Regions from separate parts of the Pseudomonas sp. TNT2022 ID642 genome, predicted to be linked through region 2. Evidence: predicted binding sites of a transcription regulator. Region 2 holds the regulator's gene; each other region holds the start of a gene.
The links. Region 2 encodes sigma-54, which starts transcription at its own class of promoters, with help from an activator protein. Its sites were predicted from a motif close to ANTGGCATNNANNTTGCTNT; they were not measured.

Region 1: M5G26_RS04900 (pilin) is a predicted target of sigma-54. The motif match lies at 2,952-2,971, and genes of this name have one in related genera.
Region 3: glnA (type I glutamate--ammonia ligase) is a predicted target of sigma-54. The motif match lies at 1,973-1,992, and genes of this name have one in related genera.
Region 4: M5G26_RS09930 (CmpA/NrtA family ABC transporter substrate-binding protein) is a predicted target of sigma-54. The motif match lies at 2,667-2,686, and genes of this name have one in related genera.

The regions. Positions count from the first base shown of each region.
Region 1 is NZ_JAMDGW010000006.1:39,846-44,448, forward strand. Features, by position in the region: gene M5G26_RS04885 (DUF748 domain-containing protein) at 1-1,289, shown strand, start outside; gene M5G26_RS04890 (DUF2845 domain-containing protein) at 1,289-1,585, shown strand; gene M5G26_RS04895 (BON domain-containing protein) at 1,820-2,176, opposite strand; gene M5G26_RS04900 (pilin) at 2,474-2,905, opposite strand; gene pilB (type IV-A pilus assembly ATPase PilB) at 3,132-4,603, shown strand, end outside.
Region 2 is NZ_JAMDGW010000001.1:69,094-73,696, reverse strand. Features, by position in the region: gene lptA (lipopolysaccharide transport periplasmic protein LptA) at 1-91, shown strand, start outside; gene lptB (LPS export ABC transporter ATP-binding protein) at 91-816, shown strand; gene M5G26_RS00310 (RNA polymerase factor sigma-54) at 1,004-2,494, shown strand; gene hpf (ribosome hibernation-promoting factor, HPF/YfiA family) at 2,568-2,876, shown strand; gene ptsN (PTS IIA-like nitrogen regulatory protein PtsN) at 2,889-3,353, shown strand; gene rapZ (RNase adapter RapZ) at 3,356-4,213, shown strand; gene M5G26_RS00290 (HPr family phosphocarrier protein) at 4,229-4,504, shown strand; gene M5G26_RS00285 (ZIP family metal transporter) at 4,584-4,603, opposite strand, start outside.
Region 3 is NZ_JAMDGW010000024.1:102,815-107,417, reverse strand. Features, by position in the region: gene typA (translational GTPase TypA) at 1-164, opposite strand, end outside; gene thiI (tRNA uracil 4-sulfurtransferase ThiI) at 304-1,758, opposite strand; gene glnA (type I glutamate--ammonia ligase) at 2,087-3,493, shown strand; gene M5G26_RS23325 (DUF4124 domain-containing protein) at 3,726-4,238, shown strand; gene M5G26_RS23320 (DUF4124 domain-containing protein) at 4,235-4,603, shown strand, end outside.
Region 4 is NZ_JAMDGW010000008.1:51,733-56,335, forward strand. Features, by position in the region: gene rlmKL (bifunctional 23S rRNA (guanine(2069)-N(7))-methyltransferase RlmK/23S rRNA (guanine(2445)-N(2))-methyltransferase RlmL) at 1-527, opposite strand, end outside; gene rmf (ribosome modulation factor) at 1,060-1,275, shown strand; gene M5G26_RS09925 (quinone-dependent dihydroorotate dehydrogenase) at 1,556-2,578, opposite strand; gene M5G26_RS09930 (CmpA/NrtA family ABC transporter substrate-binding protein) at 2,801-4,012, shown strand; gene M5G26_RS09935 (ANTAR domain-containing response regulator) at 4,028-4,603, shown strand.

The DNA of each region.
Region 1 (4,603 bases), on a different contig from region 2:
CCAACATCGACGACCTGCTGATCCCGCAACCGGCCGACAGCGGCGCAAAAACCACGGCAGCCAAACCGGCCAGCAACGAGAAACCGTTGGGCATTCACATCGGTGGCATCGCGATCAATGACGGCTCGGCGAACTTCGCCGACTTCAGCCTGACGCCCAATTTCGCCACCGCCGTGCAGCAACTCAACGGCCAGATCGGCACCATCGACAGCCGTCAGGCGAAACCGGCCAGCGTCGACATCAAAGGCAAGGTCGATCGCTACGCACCGGTGACCATCAAGGGCGCGGTCAATCCATTTGACCCAATGGCCAGCCTCGACATCGCCACCAGTTTCAAACGTGTCGAGCTGACCACGCTGACGCCCTACTCCGGCAAATTCGCCGGTTACCGCATCCGCAAAGGCCGGCTCAACCTCGACCTGCACTACCTGATCACCAAGGGCCAGCTCAAAGCCGAGAACAAAGTGGTGGTCGAGCAATTGCAGCTCGGTGAAAAGGTCGACAGCCCGGATGCCGTGAGCCTGCCGCTGAAACTGGCGATTGCCCTGCTCAAGGATGTCGACGGCAAGATCTCCATCGAATTGCCGGTGACCGGCGACTTGAACAACCCGCAATTCAGCGTGATGCCGATTGTCTGGCAGACCTTGCGCAACCTGATCGTCAAAGCCGCCGCCGCGCCGTTCAAAATGATTGGCGGGCTGATCAGTGGCGGTGGTTCGCAAGACCTTGGCACCGTTTCGTTTGCTCCGGGTTCCAGCGAGTTGAGCAAGGATGCCGAGGCCGCACTGGTCAAATTGTCCCAGGCGCTGAAGGAGCGTCCGGCACTGCGTCTGGAAATCGAAGGCACTGCGGCCAAAAGCAGTGACGGTCCGTTACTCGCCGAGCAACGTCTGGAACGTGAATACCAGTACAACTACTACAAGATGCTCCAGCGTCGCGGCGATAAAGTCCCGGCCCAAGCTTCATTGCTGCAAGTGCCGGACAGCGAAAAAGGTCCACTGCTCGAAGGCATTTACCGCACCCGCCTGAAAACCCAGCCGCCGGCCGAATGGAAGGATCTGGGCAAGGAAGAACGCACGGCGAAGATGCGTGAAGGCGTGATCCAGTTCTGGAGTGGCAGCGATGTGTTGCTGCGTCAGTTGGGTCAGGACCGTGCCAGCAGCATCAAGGACTACCTCGTCGATAAAGGCCAACTGGCAGATGACCGCGTGTACTTCATCGACGCCAATCTCGGTGAAGCCGAGAGCGATGGCCGCGTGGTGACGCAAATGCATCTGGACGCCGAATGATGAAACTACAGTGGCTGGCCTTGCTCGCAATGACGCTCGCGGCCAGTCACGCCTCGGCGTCCGATACGCTGCGCTGCGGCAGTCAATTGATCAGCCTTGGCGACCGGTCCAGCGAAGTCCTGCAGAAATGCGGTGAGCCGGTCAGCCGTGATGTGTTGGGCTACAAGCGCAGCGCCAATCGCCGCGAAGAGTTTCAGGTCGAGGAGTGGACCTACGGCCCGAGCAACGGCATGTACCAATACCTGCGCTTTGAAGGCAATCGCCTGCGGCAGATCAACAGCAAACGCGGTAACTGAAAAAGCAAAAGATCGCAGCCTTCGGCAGCTCCTACATGGAAGTGCATTCCAATTGTAGGAGCTGCCGAAGGCTGCGATCTTTTGCTTCTAAAAATAGAACAGGCCCCGACACAAGTGTCGGGGCCCGTAATGGTCACCTCCGTGTGACCGTTCGCATGAACTCTAAAGTTGCGGCAGACGTATTGCTCGGCCCGTCTGTCGCGCCTTCTCCCGGTCCAGGCGAGAAGTCATGCCTTACTCGGCTTTCAGGCCGTCAGCGGAGACCGCTTTAACGCCTTTGATTTTCTTGGCGATCGCAACAGCAACGTCTTTCTGCGATTCAGTTACAGCAGTAGTCGACGAAAGCGATACAACGCCTTTGTTGGTTTCTACTTTGATGTCAGTACCTGGAATGCCTTTTTCGGTGACCAGGTCAGCTTTGACTTTGGTGGTGATCCAGGTGTCAGAAGTAGCTTCTTTAGCCTGGGTAACTTCACCGGCAGCCAGAGTCATTGGAGCCTGGGTAGCCTGAGTGGATTGTGCGAATGCACCGGAAGCCATGGTCAGGGTCAGCGCGGTAGCAGCAGCGGCAGTGATAGCGAACTTCTTCATACGAGTAACTCCTGTTTTTCTGGAAAGTCTGCTGGTTGTCTTGTCAGCAGGGTTACCAAGGTAGTTGCGAACGCTGTGCCAACTTTTCCATCAACACAAAATCCTTATAAATCAACAACTTATGTTTATCGCAGATTTTCGGAATCATGCAATTTGCATGACATGCGCAATATTCACATGCAAGTTGCGGTTTTTTGGAAAGTTCCTAAGACGCTGAAATTATTGAAGCTTTTGTGAACGGCTGCGCAATGAAAAATGCCCCGCACTGCGGGGCATTCTGTTCAGCATACATTCAACTTATGTACCGCTGGCGGTGCAGCCTTTTGGCGAATAGTCCGGTGCCACCGTGGTAGCACAGCTCCAGACACCGGCGCCGGTACCCGAAGAGCGCGTCAGCGTAATGGTTTTACCCAGCACCGGTGCCGGGGCATTGGCGATCGTACACACGATCGATCCCGCGCCGTCAGCGGCGGTACCTGTGGCCGACAATGCACAGTTGGATGTAGTGGTCACCGCATCCCCCTTCACGATTGCGAGGGTAGGATTTGTGCCTTGGTTGATGGTGTCTTCAAACGGCACCTTCAGCGCACTGATTTCCGCCAGCCCCGCCGTCACCTTCGACCGCGCCTGATACTTGGAATATTGCGGCAGGGCGATGGTTGCCAGAATCCCGATGATCGCCACCACGATCAGCAGCTCGATCAGAGTAAAACCTTGTTGTTTTTTCATAGACACGCTCCATGCATGAGTCGAAATCTCATGATCTGAAAGGGAAGCAGCATAGGCCATGCCAATGCCTTCGAAGCCCCGCCCCTTGGGCGCGAACCACATACATCGCCATTTCCTACAACCCGTAACCGCACTATCTGACACTTTTTGTCACCTGCATTGGCCGTGTTTGGCGCTGTCACTTGACTAGGCTATAAGTCATGAACTGCAAGCGTGCGGAATCCCCATGAATGACATCGCTCTGAGCGGTCTGGCCAAGCAATTGGTCCAGGCCGAACTGCTCACGGAAAAAAGCGCCCAGCAAGCCTGGCAACAGGCCCAGCGCAATCGTTTGTCGCTGGTCAGCTATCTGGTGCAGAACAAACTGGTCAAGAGCTGGCAGGTCGCCGAGATCGCCAGCGAGCATTTCGGCATGGCGTTCCTTGATCTCAATTGCCTCGACAAGGAAACCCAGCCCAAAGGCCTGGTCAGCGAAAAACTGGTGCGTCAGCACCATGCCCTGCCCCTGTGGCGGCGCGGCAATAAACTGTTCGTGGGCATTTCCGACCCGAGCAACCATCAAGCGATCAACGACATCCAGTTCAGCACCGGGCTGAGCACCGAAGCCATTCTGGTCGAGGACGACAAGCTCACCGACGCCATCGAGAAATTCTTCGACACCCACGCCAGTGGCCTGGAAGACATGGCCGATGTCGATCTCGATGGCCTCGATGTCGAATCCATCGACGACAGCAAGCAAGACACGATTGGCGGACTCGACGCCGACGATGCGCCGGTGGTGCGTTTTGTTCACAAGATGTTGCTCGACGCGATCAAAAGCGGTTCTTCTGATTTGCACTTCGAGCCCTACGAGAAGAACTACCGGGTACGAGTGCGCACCGACGGCATCCTGCGCGAGGTGGCCAAACCGCCGATTCAACTGGCCGGGCGCATCGCCGCACGTTTGAAAGTCATGGCCAGTCTCGATATTTCGGAGCGGCGCAAGCCGCAGGACGGGCGGATCAAGATGCGCCTGTCGAAGAGCAAGTCGATCGATTTCCGCGTCAACACCCTGCCGACGCTGTGGGGGGAAAAAGTGGTGATCCGGATCCTCGATCCGTCCAGCGCACAGATCGGCATCGACGCGCTTGGTTACGAACCCGCGCAGAAAGAACTGTACATGGCCGCGCTCAAGCAGCCCCAAGGCATGATTCTGGTCACTGGCCCCACCGGCTCGGGGAAAACCGTGTCGCTGTACACCGGCCTGAATATCCTCAACACCGTCGACATCAATATCTCCACCGCCGAGGACCCGGTGGAGATCAATATGGAAGGCATCAACCAGGTCAACGTCAACCCCAAACAGGGCCTCGATTTTGCCCAAGCGCTGCGCTCGTTTCTGCGTCAGGATCCGGACGTGATCATGGTTGGCGAGATCCGCGATCTGGAAACCGCCGAGATCGCGATCAAGGCTGCGCAGACCGGCCACCTCGTGCTCTCGACCCTGCACACCAACAGCGCTGCGGAAACCCTGACCCGTCTGCACAACATGGGCATCCCCGGCTTCAACATCGCCACCTCGGTCAGCCTGATCATCGCTCAGCGCCTGGCGCGAAAACTGTGCAGCCACTGCAAGAAGCCTATCGAGATCCCACGCGAAACCTTGATCAAGGAAGGCTTCCCCGAGGAACGCATCGGCCATTTCACGATCTACGAGCC
Region 2 (4,603 bases):
TCGCGCTACCGGCAACAAGGTCACCGAGTCGCGTCCGCGCATCGACATGGTGATCCAGCCGAAGAAGAAAACCGACGAGAAAACCCAGTAATGGCAACTCTGAAAGCTCAGCACCTGGCCAAGGCCTATAAAAGCCGCCAGGTCGTGCGTGACGTCAGCCTGTCGATCGACAGCGGCCAGATCGTCGGTCTGCTCGGCCCGAACGGTGCCGGCAAGACCACTTGCTTCTACATGATCGTCGGCCTGGTACAGGCCGATCAGGGCCGCGTACTGATCGACGATCTGGACGTCAGCCACCAGCCGATGCACGGTCGTGCAAAGGCCGGCATCGGCTATCTGCCGCAAGAAGCGTCGATCTTCCGCAAACTGTCGGTGGCTGACAACATCATGGCCATCCTCGAGACCCGTCAGGAACTCGACAAGGCCGGTCGCCGCAAAGAGCTGGAAAGCCTGCTGCAGGAATTCCACATCAGCCACATCCGCGACAACCTTGGCATGAGCCTGTCCGGTGGTGAACGCCGCCGAGTGGAAATTGCTCGCGCGCTGGCAACGGCACCAAAATTCATCCTGCTCGACGAACCGTTCGCCGGCGTCGACCCGATCTCGGTCGGCGACATCAAGCAGATCATCCACCACCTCAAGGCCAAGGGTATCGGTGTATTGATCACCGACCACAACGTCCGCGAGACGCTGGACATCTGCGAAACCGCTTACATCGTCAACGATGGTCAACTGATCGCTGAAGGCGATGCAGAAACCATCCTGGCCAACGATCTGGTCAAGGAAGTGTATCTGGGTCACGAGTTCCGCCTGTAAGCGTAACAGTGCCCGGTGCGCCGCCCGGGCGCTGTATCGATTCAAGCAGGAATTAATACGCTTTAATTGTTACAGCGCTCTAGGCAAACACTTCAGTTTCAGGCATATAATTTGCTTAAGTTTGGCGCTCCGGCGCCCTGTAGTGGATGGCGCATAGCGCCGGCGAATAAGGTGTTAAGCCCCTGCCATGAAACCATCGCTAGTCTTGAGAATGGGCCAGCAGCTGACGATGACACCGCAGCTGCAACAGGCCATCCGCCTGCTCCAATTGTCGACCCTGGATCTGCAACAGGAAATCCAGGAGGCTCTGGAATCCAATCCGATGCTCGAACGCCAGGAAGAAGGCGACGACTTCGACAATTCCGACCCCATGGCCGACAACGCCGAACAGAAGCCCATCGAAATCCAGGAACCCTCCTATCAGGAAACCGCACCCACGGTGGACAACCTTGAGGAAGGTGACTGGAGCGAGCGTATCCCCAACGAACTTCCCGTCGATACCGCGTGGGAAGACGTTTACCAGACCAGCGCCAGCAGCCTGCCCAGCAGCGACGATGACGAATGGGACTTCACCACCCGCACGTCCGCCGGCGAGAGCCTGCAAAGCCACCTGCTGTGGCAACTGAACCTCGCACCGATGTCCGACACCGATCGCCTGATCGCCGTGACCCTGATCGATTGCATCAACAATCAGGGCTACCTGGACGAAACCCTCGAAGAGATCCTTGAGGCGTTCGACCCGGAACTGGACATCGAACTGGACGAAATCGAAGCGGTCCTGCACCGCATCCAGCAGTTTGAACCGGCCGGCATCGGCGCGCGCAATCTCGGCGAGTGCCTGCTGCTGCAATTACGCCAGTTGCCAGCCAAGACGCCTTGGCTGGCTGAAGCCAAACGCCTGGTCACCGATTACATCGACCTGCTCGGCAGCCGCGACTACAGCCAGTTGATGCGGCGCATGAAACTCAAGGAAGACGAACTGCGCCAGGTCATCGAACTGGTGCAAAGCCTCAATCCGCGTCCGGGCTCTCAGATCGAGTCCACTGAAGCCGAATACGTCGTCCCTGACGTGATCGTGCGCAAGGACAACGAGCGCTGGCTGGTCGAGCTGAATCAGGAATCGGTGCCGCGCCTGCGCGTCAACGCCCAATACGCCGGTTTCGTCCGTCGCGCCGACACCAGCGCCGACAACACTTTCATGCGCAATCAGTTGCAGGAAGCCCGCTGGTTCATCAAGAGCCTGCAAAGCCGCAACGAAACCCTGATGAAAGTAGCCACCCAGATCGTCGAGCATCAACGCGGTTTTCTGGAGTACGGCGACGAAGCCATGAAGCCGCTGGTCCTGCACGACATCGCCGAAGCGGTCGGCATGCACGAATCAACGATTTCACGGGTGACCACACAGAAATTCATGCATACCCCGCGCGGTATTTATGAGTTGAAATACTTTTTCTCCAGCCACGTCAGCACCTCCGAAGGCGGCGAATGCTCGTCCACAGCGATCCGCGCGATCATCAAAAAACTGGTTGCAGCGGAAAATCAGAAAAAGCCGTTGAGTGACAGCAAGATCGCTGGTTTACTGGAGGCACAAGGCATTCAGGTGGCTCGCCGCACCGTCGCCAAGTACCGCGAATCTCTCGGGATCGCGCCTTCGAGCGAACGCAAGCGGTTGATGTAAGCCACGTTACAGCGTTCCAGTGGCAGGCTATCCAGCCTGCCGCTTTATGCACTGGCAACGAAGGAGAAGCTGTATGCAAGTCAACATCAGTGGACACCAACTGGAAGTGACCCAACCTCTGCGTTCCTATATCGAGGAAAAACTCCAACGACTGGAGCGCCATTTCGACAAGATCACCAACGTGCAAGTCACGATGTGCGTCGAAAAGCTGAAGCAGAAAATCGAAGCCACCTTGCATATACCCGGCAGCGAAGTGGTCGCCAACGCAGAAGATACTGATATGTATGCTGCGATCGACTCACTGACCGACAAGCTGGATCGCCAACTCAAAAAGCATAAGGAAAAGACCCAGAGCCTCCTTCAGGGCGCTACCGGTCGATAACCCCCCCACCCCATGATCCGACTTGAAAACATCCTGACCCCCGGCCGTTCCCTCGTGAACGTGCCGGGCGGCAGTAAAAAGAAAGCCCTCGAACAAATTGCCAACCTGATCGCCCGCGAAGTGCCGGATCTGGAGATGCAAGATGTCTTCGAGGCGTTGATTGCCCGTGAAAAACTCGGCTCCACCGGTTTTGGTAACGGCATCGCCATTCCTCACTGCCGTCTCAAGGGTTGCCAGTCGCCTATCAGCGCCTTGATGCACCTTGAAGCGCCAATCGATTTCGACGCCATCGATGGCGCCCCGGTTGACCTGCTGTTCGTATTGCTGGTCCCGGAAGCCGCCACCGATGCGCACCTGGAGTTGCTGCGTCAGATCGCCAGCATGCTCGATCGCAAGGACGTGCGCGATAAACTGCGCAGCGCTGCGAGCAACGAAGCCTTGTATCAGGTTGTCCTGGACGAGCAGAACGGGCACTAATCATGCGCTTGATCATCGTCAGTGGCCGCTCCGGCTCGGGTAAAAGTACCGCACTGGATGTCCTTGAGGACAACGGTTACTACTGCATCGACAACCTGCCGGCAGGCTTGCTGCCGGAACTGGCCGAACGTGCGCTGATTCACACTGAACTGGCGCAGCCGCTGGTGGCCGTGTCCATTGATGCGCGCAACCTGCCGAGCCACCTGTCGCGCTTTCCCGAGCTGCTTGAAGATGTGCGCAGCAAGCACATCCAGTGCGATGTCCTGTATCTGGATGCCGACGAGGAAACTCTGCTCAAGCGTTTCTCCGAAACCCGCCGTCGCCATCCGCTGAGCAACGCCAACCGCTCGCTGGCCGAAGCTATCCAGGATGAAACCGCCCTGCTCGGCCCGATTGCCGACCTCGCCGACCTGAAGATCAACACCACCAATCTGAACCTGTACCAGTTGCGCGACACCATCAAGCTGCGTCTGCTGAACCAGCCGGAGCCAGGCACCGCGTTTCTGGTCGAGTCATTCGGCTTCAAACGCGGCATGCCGGTGGATGCGGATCTGGTGTTCGATGTGCGCTGCCTGCCTAATCCTTACTGGAAGCCGGAACTGCGTGCGCAATCGGGTCTCGATGCGCCGGTGGCCGAATACCTGGCGGCACAGCCGGAGGTCGAAGAAATGTTTCAGGACATCTTCACTTACCTGCACAAATGGCTACCGCGTTTCGCCGCGAGCAACCGCGCCTACGTCACCATTGCCATTGGCTGCACCGGCGGGCATCACCGCTCCGTCTACCTGACCGAACGCCTGGGTCAGGCCCTGCAGAAAACCCTGAAGAACGTCCAGGTTCGCCACCGCGACCTCACTTAAAGGATTCACACCGCGATGCCTGCTCTGGAAATCGAAATCATCAACAAGCTGGGCCTGCATGCCCGCGCATCGGCCAAATTCGTTGGCGTGGCCGGGCAGTTTCCGGACTGCTCGATCAGAGTGGGCCGTACGCCAGAGACAACGGTCGATGGCAAAAGCATCATGGCGATGATGATGCTGGCGGCAGGCAAGGGCACCAAGATCTATTTGAGTACTGAAGGGCATCAGGAACAGGAAGCGCTGGATGCGCTGGTGGCGTTGATCAACAACTACTTCGATGAAGGTGGCTGACAGCCAAAATCAAAAAGTCGCAGCCCATGTCGCACCAATCCCCTCGTAGGAGCTGCCGCAGGCTGCGATCTTTTGATCTTCAACCCAACGCCGTATCCA
Region 3 (4,603 bases), on a different contig from region 2:
GTAATACCGCGCTCTTTTTCCTGGTCGTTGGAGTCCATCACGCGCTCGTCGTTGAGCTCGTTGCGCTCCAGAGTGCCGGATTGACGCAGGAGTTTGTCTACCAGGGTGGTTTTACCATGGTCAACGTGGGCGATGATGGCGATGTTGCGTAGATTTTCGATCACTTGTGTATCTCGATCAGAGGATTCGGTTTGCTGACAAGTCTTGGCAGCGATTAGCAGTAGTGTCCGGCATGGCCGTTACAGCTTGACGGCGGTGTCGGGGGGCCGGTGACGCAGGCCACAGGCAAACAGCCCCGGGCACTTAGCTCGGTCGATAAACGCGCACATTGGCATGCCCCTCACTGAGCAAATGGTGAGCATGCAGGCGACTCATCACGCCTTTGTCGCAATACAGCAGGTACTGGCGAGTCGGATCCAGCTCCTTGAAACGAGCGTTCACTGCGTAGAACGGCATCGTCTGTACTTCTACGCCAGCGAGTTCCAGCGGCTCATCCTCGGCGGCATCCGGGTGACGGATGTCGATCACGATCTGGCCGGCCAGTGCTTCGCTGACTTCTTCAATCTGTACGTCCTGGCCCAATTCGTCGATCACCCGATCGATCGGCACCAGTTTGGCGTTTTCGAGCGCACGCTCGAGCACTGCCATGTCGAATTCTTTCTCTTCGTGTTCAACACGACCGCGTTTGGCGGCGGTTTTCGGATTGACCGAGATGACCCCGCAGTATTCCGGCATGTGCCTGGCGAAATCGGCAGTGCCGATCTCGTTGGCCGTGTCGATGATGTCCTGCTTGTGCGCCACGATCAGCGGACGCAGGACCAGTTTGTCGGTCACACAGTCGATCACCGACAGGTTCGGCAGCGTCTGGCTCGACACCTGGGAGATCGCCTCGCCGGTGACCAGCGCTTCGATGTGCAGACGGTCGGCGATGTTGGAGGCCGCGCGCAACATCATACGCTTCAATACGACGCCCATATGACTGTTATCGACTTTGCCGAGAATTTCGCCCAACACTTCTTCGAACGGAACACTGACAAATAGCACGCGTTGCGAGCTGCCGTACTTCTTCCAGATGAAATGCGCGACTTCCATCACGCCCAATTCGTGGGCACGACCGCCCAGATTGAAAAAGCAGAAGTGCGTCATCAGGCCCCGACGAATGATCTGGTAGGCCGCAACCGTCGAGTCAAAGCCGCCGGACATCAATACCAGCGTCTGCTCCAGGGCGCCGAGCGGGTAGCCGCCGATGCCATTGTGCTGGCTGTGGATCACAAACAACCGTTTGTCGCGAACTTCGATCCGGACTTCGATTTCCGGCGCTTTCAGGTCGATCCCGGCGGCACCGCACTCACGGCGCAGCTTGCTGCCGACGTATTTTTCGACGTCCATCGAGCTGAAGGTGTGCTTGCCGGCACGCTTGCAGCGCACCGAGAAAATCTTCCCGGCCAGCGCATCGCCGTAGTGCTGTTTGCACTTCTCGGTGATGTCGTCGAAGTCGCCCAGCGGGTACTCGTCGATCTGCAGAAAGTGCGCTATGCCCGGCATGCAGGTCAGGCGCTCACCCATCTCTTTCAAGGCTTTGGCGTCGGTAACGCGGGTTTCCAGCTCGAGATTGTCCCACACACCGTTCACCACCACGGCCGGGTCCAGGTCGCGGAGCACGGTGCGGATGTTCTTGGCCAACTGGCGGATGAACTTCGTCCGGACAGGTCGGCTTTTGATGGTGATCTCGGGGAAGACTTTTACGATTAGTTTCATGAAAACAGCGCGCGAACGGCCAGCCGAAAAAGGGGGGCGCGGATTATAGCGGAAATTGCTCAAGGTTTAACCAGTTAATGTGCAGAAGGTTTTGCATGCACCAAAACAGGTCATTTTCGAATCAAGACGCTACATTAGAGGGCGAGATTTCCAGCGTTCAGGCGTTTGAAGCCTTTATAAGCGTGAATTTGGGGCAAAAAACCCATGCTGGGGCACTGGCATGCAATTTGCTCCCTTGTGAGGCAGGTTGCCTTGGCAGAGTATTCGCGCCGGCATCACCCAAATTCAAGGGCATCCACTACCAAGCCCGAAGCCACCCGGAGGACATATGTCGAAGACGGTTCAACTCATCAAAGATCATGACGTCAAGTGGATTGATCTGCGCTTCACGGACACCAAAGGCACTCAGCACCACGTGACCATGCCGGCTCGCGATGCGCTGGATGAAGACTTCTTCGAAGTCGGCAAGATGTTCGACGGTTCCTCCATTGCTGGCTGGAAAGGCATCGAAGCCTCCGACATGATCCTGATGCCGGTTGACGAAACTGCCGTTCTCGACCCGTTCACCGAAGACGCCACCCTGATCCTGGTGTGCGATATCATCGAACCTTCGAGCATGCAAGGCTACGACCGCGACCCACGTGCGATCGCCAAGCGTGCCGAAGAACACCTGAAAGCCACCGGTATCGGTGACACCGTGTTCGCTGGTCCAGAGCCAGAATTCTTCATCTTTGACTCGGTGAAATTCAAGTCGGACATCTCCGGCTCGATGTTCAAGATCTACTCCGAGCAAGGTTCGTGGATGTCCGACCAGGACATCGAAGGCGGCAACAAGGGTCACCGTCCAGGCGTCAAAGGCGGCTACTTCCCGGTGCCACCGTTCGACCACGACCACGAAATCCGTACCTCCATGTGCAACGCACTGGAAGAAATGGGCCTGACCGTTGAAGTTCACCACCACGAAGTGGCGACTGCCGGCCAGAACGAAATCGGCGTCAAGTTCAACACCCTGGTGAAGAAAGCCGACGAAACCCAAACCCTGAAGTACGTTGTGCACAACGTTGCTGATGCATACGGCCGCACCGCGACCTTCATGCCGAAGCCACTGTACGGCGACAACGGTTCGGGCATGCACGTGCACATGTCGATCTGGAAAGACGGCAAGAACACCTTCGCTGGTGAAGGCTATGCCGGCCTGTCCGATACCGCTCTGTACTTCATCGGCGGCATCATCAAACACGGTAAGGCCCTGAACGGTTTCACCAACCCGGCGACCAACTCCTACAAGCGTCTGGTACCAGGCTTCGAAGCTCCCGTAATGCTGGCCTACTCGGCTCGCAACCGTTCCGCTTCGATCCGTATTCCTTACGTGTCGAGCCCGAAAGCCCGCCGTATCGAAGCACGTTTCCCGGATCCGGCTGCCAACCCGTACCTGGCCTTCGCTGCACTGCTGATGGCCGGTCTGGACGGTATCCAGAACAAGATTCACCCAGGCGACGCTGCCGACAAAAACCTGTACGACCTGCCGCCTGAAGAGGCGAAAGAGATCCCGCAAGTTTGCGGCAGCCTGAAAGAAGCCCTGGAAGAGCTGGACAAGGGCCGCGCGTTCCTGACCAAGGGCGGCGTATTCTCCGACGACTTCATCGACGCTTACATCGCGCTGAAATCGGAAGAAGAAATCAAGGTTCGCACCTTCGTACACCCACTGGAATATGAGCTGTACTACAGCTGCTGATCCGGTAGCGCCGCGTTACGTGGCGTGAGTGAAAGAGGCCTCCTTCGGGAGGCCTTTTTTATTGCAGATCAAAAAATCGCAGCCTTCGGCAGCTCCTACATCGATCCCTGTAGGAGCTGCCGAAGGCTGCGATCTTTTGACTTTGCTTTTCAATTCCAATTGTTAACAGCTTGGGCCTCTCGCCCACCCTGACCTATGCTGCACCCCATCGCTTTCAATCCCGGTCGATTTCATGGGTCGCACCTTTCTCTACATTCTATTGTTGATAGCCCTGCCCGCCGCCGCGCAGATCTACAAGTACACCGATGCCAACGGCAACACGGTCTACAGCGATCACTCACCGGACGGCGTACAGGCGCAGCCCGTGGAATTGCCGCCGCTCAATCGCGTCGAGCCGCAAGCGCCGAGCGCACCCCCTGCGCCCGTCAGCGGCAACCGCGAACCTCAGCGCAACGCCTACGACATCCTCGAACTCGCCGGGCTGCCCACCGAAGAAGCCCTGCGCGCGAACAACGGCACCTTTACCGTCAACGTGCTGATCAAGCCACGCCTGCAACCGCCGCATCAATTAAGACTGGTACTCGATGACGAACCCTACGGCCAGCCAAGCAATGTGCCGATCCTGCAATTGGTCAACGTCGATCGCGGCGAGCATCGCCTCGCCGTGCAGGTCATTGACGGTCAGACGATCATTCAACAGAGCCCGCCCGTCGCCCTCAGCGTGCAGCGGGTGCACACACCATGATCCGCGCGTGGCTGATCGTCGCGATGGCGCTGGTGACACTGCCGGCCTCAGCCGAGGTGTTCACTTACATTGATGCCCAGGGCAATCGCGTCTACACCGATCAACCGCGCAGCAACGCCAAGCGCGTACCGATCGCGACCAGCAATCGCATGTCGGCCAACCCCGGCGCCGCTGCGCCGATCACCACCGCAAAAAAATCCCCGGAACAACCACCGTTCCACTACGACATGCTGCGCATTCTGGTACCCGAACCCGATGCCACAATTCGCAGCAGTGCCGGCGAGATCATCGTCAGCGTCACCAGCGAACCCGGCCTGCAACGCGGCCACCGTTATCGCCTGTTGCTGGATGGCCAAGCCACCGGC
Region 4 (4,603 bases), on a different contig from region 2:
AGCGGTGCCGCGCCCTGCTGCAGACGGTAACCGCGCTGATGCAGGCTGTGGCCGGAGAGGTCGAGGGAGAGAATCGCTTCGCCGCGATCCAGACGCAGGTGAATGCGCAGGTCCGGGTTGAGCTTGTCGATCGACGGACGGTCGCCCTGTGGGGTGCGCAGCTTGTCGACGATGGCGTCTTTGACTTTCAAGGCGCCGAAGTGGGTGTTGTCGATGCCGGAACCGTGGCCGCTGAATTCAACGGCCAGAGTGCCGTCGCTGAGCATGTGATCCTGCCACTCGATGTCGAGCACGCCGTGATACAGATCTTCGGCGTCCTTCATCGGGAAGCGCTTGAGCACCAGCAACACGCGGTTGGCCAGACGCGACCAGAGGCACAGGCGATAAGCGGTTTCCATGGTCGCCATGCCACGCACGGCGGAAGTGTGCTCGCGCGCGTCTTCAAGGCCAAGCCCGACGGCTTCCTCGATGAGCAGGCCTTCAAGGCCTTTAGGGCAAGTGAGGAAGAGTTCGAAACGGTCGGACATGGTATTTCCAGAGCCTTTGGCTAGTGAATCGGCAACGCATTGCCGATCCGGTTTTCAATCAGGCGCTTTTCTAAAAGAACGCCCGCGTGGCACGAAGGTGTGCCGTTCCATCCCCGCTGCTCGGGTTAAAAGAGCTTAGATGCCGGGACAGATAAAAAAGTTGATGAAACAAAAAGTCTTAAAGCGACCCTTCGTCGCTTTATACCCCAGCGCAAACGTGGGTCATTCTCACTAAAGAATTAACCCCATCATCCAGCGCGGGGCCGATCATACCGGGGTTTGCTGAAAAACCGTGCATGAAAACCGTCGTTACTTATGGCTGTAGCACTAATTTCGTTACGTCCTTATGACAAAACGATCATTCCCTCGGTGTGACTCATTGGTTAGAACTGAACACAGGTTGACGTCGCAACGGCGTCAACACCTTGGCTCGCCACGCCGGCAGCGAGCCGCACCATGGCAGGTTGTTTTCTGCCCGACCTCGGTTGAGGTCAACGCGACACAAACAGTCAACAAGTGAGGGAAACACCCTATGAGAAGACTTAAGCGTGATCCGTTGGAAAGAGCATTTTTGCGCGGATATCAATATGGCGTTGGTGGCAAATCCCGTGAGCTTTGCCCATTTACTCTACCGTCGGTACGTCAAGCCTGGATTAACGGCTGGCGAGAAGGACGCGGCGACAACTGGGACGGTATGACCGGCACTGCGGGAATCCACAGACTCAACGAACTTCACGCCGTCGGCTGACACAGGGCATTAATTCCGACACGACAATCTGAATTTGTAACGACTTACCATGCACGTCCTTCCCGGACGGCGGGCTGCGGCCCAGGGGCTCCTTCGAGGAGCCCTTTTTTATGCCCGAAAACTCGACTGTCACCCACCTTTCGATTGGCGGGCAACTACCCCTGTAGGAGCTGCCGAAGGCTGCGATCTTTTGATCTTGTTTTTTAGAATCAAGATCAAAAGATCGTCCGAACGCGGCCCGAGCCTTCGGCAGCTCCTACATTGACCGTATCGGGTTGGGTTATTTGCGCAGGGCGGCGATTGCGTCTACCGATTCACGGATCAGCGCCGGGCCCTTATAGATGAAGCCCGAATAAATCTGCACCAGACTCGCACCCGCGAGAATCTTCTCGGCAGCATGCTTGCCTTCAGTAATCCCGCCCGCCGCGATGATCGGCAAACGCCCAGCCAATTCACCGGCCAGCACCTTCACGGTATTGGTGCTCTTCTCCCGCACCGGCGCGCCGGACAAACCTCCCGCCTCGTCGCCATGCTCCATGCCTTCAACGCCGACACGACTCAGGGTGGTGTTGGTCGCGATCACCGCGTCCATGCCGGTTTCGATCAACGCCTGAGCCACCTGCGCGGTTTCTTCATCGGTCATGTCCGGCGCGATCTTGATCGCCAACGGCACATGTTTGCCATGACGCAGGGCCAGTTCAGCGCGGCGCGCGGCCAGATCGGCGAGCAATTGCTTGAGCGAGTCGCCGAACTGCAGGCTGCGCAGGCCCGGGGTGTTCGGCGAACTGACGTTGACTGTCACGTAGCTGGCGTGGGCGTAAACCTTGTCCAGGCAGATCAGATAATCGTCGACCGCGCGTTCAACCGGGGTATCGAAGTTCTTGCCGATGTTGATGCCCAGCACGCCTTTGTACTTAGCCGCCGCCACACGCGCCAACAGGTTATCGACACCGAGGTTGTTGAAGCCCATGCGGTTGATGATCGCCTCGGCTTCCGGCAGGCGGAAGATTCGTGGTTTCGGGTTGCCCGGCTGCGGACGCGGGGTCACCGTGCCGATTTCGACAAAACCGAAACCCAGTTGCGCGAAGCCATCGATGGCCGCGCCGTTCTTGTCCAGACCGGCCGCCAGACCCACCGGGTTCGGAAACTCCAGGCCCATGACCGTCACCGGCTTCTTCGCCGGCGCCTTGCACAGCAAGCCGTTTAAGCCCAAACGCCCACCCGCGCCGATCAGATCCAGCGACAGATCGTGGGAGGTTTCCGGGGAAAGTTTGAACAACAGCTGACGGGCCAGGGAATACATGGGCGGCGATGACTCGGGCGGCGAAAAGAGGCGGCGATTATAGCCGGGCATCGACCTACCGCGCGAGGCGCATGCGCAAATCACTGTCAGTGGCATATGCCTTGCACCTTCCTTGCTATCAGCGCGCAGGCCAATGACGGCACGCGGGCAAGGACAATGGCGTCGTCCCGGGTTTTGCCTGCGCAAAGTCCGCGGCGGCGCTTTTTTTCGAGGTGGCGGTGTATGAATGAACCTTCGGTAGGGCCGCTGGCTTGGGTCAATGGCAGCGATGCCCCGGAAAAGACTGCAATCAACCTCGGTTTCATGGCGTTGAGCGACTGCGCATCGGTTGTCGTCGCCGCGACACAGGGCTTCGCTCAGCCTTACGGATTGACGCTGAACCTCAAGCGCCAGACATCCTGGGCCAATTTGCGCGACAAACTGGTCAGCGGTGAACTGGATGCTGCGCACAGTCTGTACGGCCTGATCTACGCCGTGCACCTGGGCATCGGCGGCGTGGCGTCGAGCGACATGGCGGTGTTGATGGGGCTGAACCAGAACGGTCAAAGTCTCAACCTGTCCCACGACCTGCAAAACCTCGGCGTGAGCAGTCCTGAAGCACTGGACCGGCACGTGCACCAAAGCCGCGCAAAACTCACCTTCGCCCAGACTTTTCCCACTGGCACTCATGCGATGTGGCTGTATTACTGGCTGGCGAGTCAGGGCATTCATCCATTGCAGGATGTCGACAGTGTGGTGGTGCCGCCGCCGCAAATGGTTGCGCACCTGCAAGCCGGGCGCATCGATGGGTTTTGCGTCGGCGAGCCTTGGGCCGCGAGCGCGGTGCAGCAGGACCTCGGTTTCACCCTGGCGACCAGCCAGACCATCTGGCCCGATCACCCGGAAAAAGTCCTCGGCTGCACTCGTGAATTTGTCGAGCAATACCCGAACACGGCGCGGGCGCTGGTGATGGCGATCCTTGAAGCCAGCCGCTTTATCGAAGAGAGCCCGGAAAATCGTCGCAGCACCGCGCAGTTGCTCAGTGCGCCGGAGTATCTGGACGCGCCGCTTTCCTGCATAGAACCGCGTTTTCTCGGTGATTATGCCGATGGCCTCGGCAATCGCTGGCAGGATCCGCACGCGCTGCGCTTTCACGGTAACGGCGAAGTGAATCTGCCGTATCTGTCGGACGGTATGTGGTTCATGACCCAGTTCCGCCGCTGGGGCTTGCTGCGCGAAGACCCGGATTACCTCGCCGTCGCCCGTCAGGTTCAGCAACTCGATCTGTATCGCGATGCCGCGACCGCTGTCGGCGTGGCGGCGTGGGGCACCGACATGCGCAGCAGCCAGTTGCTCGACGGCAAAGTCTGGGACGGCAGCGACCCGGCCGGCTACGCGCGCAGTTTCAAGCTGCATGCGTTGAACGACGACGCTCCCCTTCTCGCCCGCCGCTGACAGGAGACCGCGAATATGTTGCGCATTCTGCTGATCAATGACACAGCGAAAAAAGTCGGGCGCCTGAAGGCTGCGTTGACCGAGGCCGGTTTCGAGGTGATCGACGAGTCCGGCCTGACCATCGACCTGCCCGCGCGCGTCGAAACGGTGCGCCCGGACGTAATTCTGATCGATACCGAGTCACCGAGCCGCGATGTCATGGAGCAAGTGGTGCTGGTCAGCCGCGACCAGCCACGGCCAATCGTGATGTTTACCGATGAGCATGATCCGGGAGTGATGCGCCAGGCGATCAAGTCCGGGGTCAGCGCCTACATCGTCGAAGGCATTCACGCCCAGCGTTTGCAGCCGATTCTCGATGTGGCGATGGCGCGTTTCGAGAGTGATCAGGCCTTGCGTGCGCAGTTGCAGGCGCGTGATCTGCAATTGGCTGAGCGTAAGCGCATTGAGCTGGCCAAGGGGTTATTGATGAAGATGAAGGATTGCAACGAGGAAGAGGCTTACACCCTGATGCGGCGCCAGGCGATGAGCCGGCAGCAGAAGCTGATTCAGGTGGCGGAGCAGATCATTGCCATGAGTGAGTTGCTTGGCTGA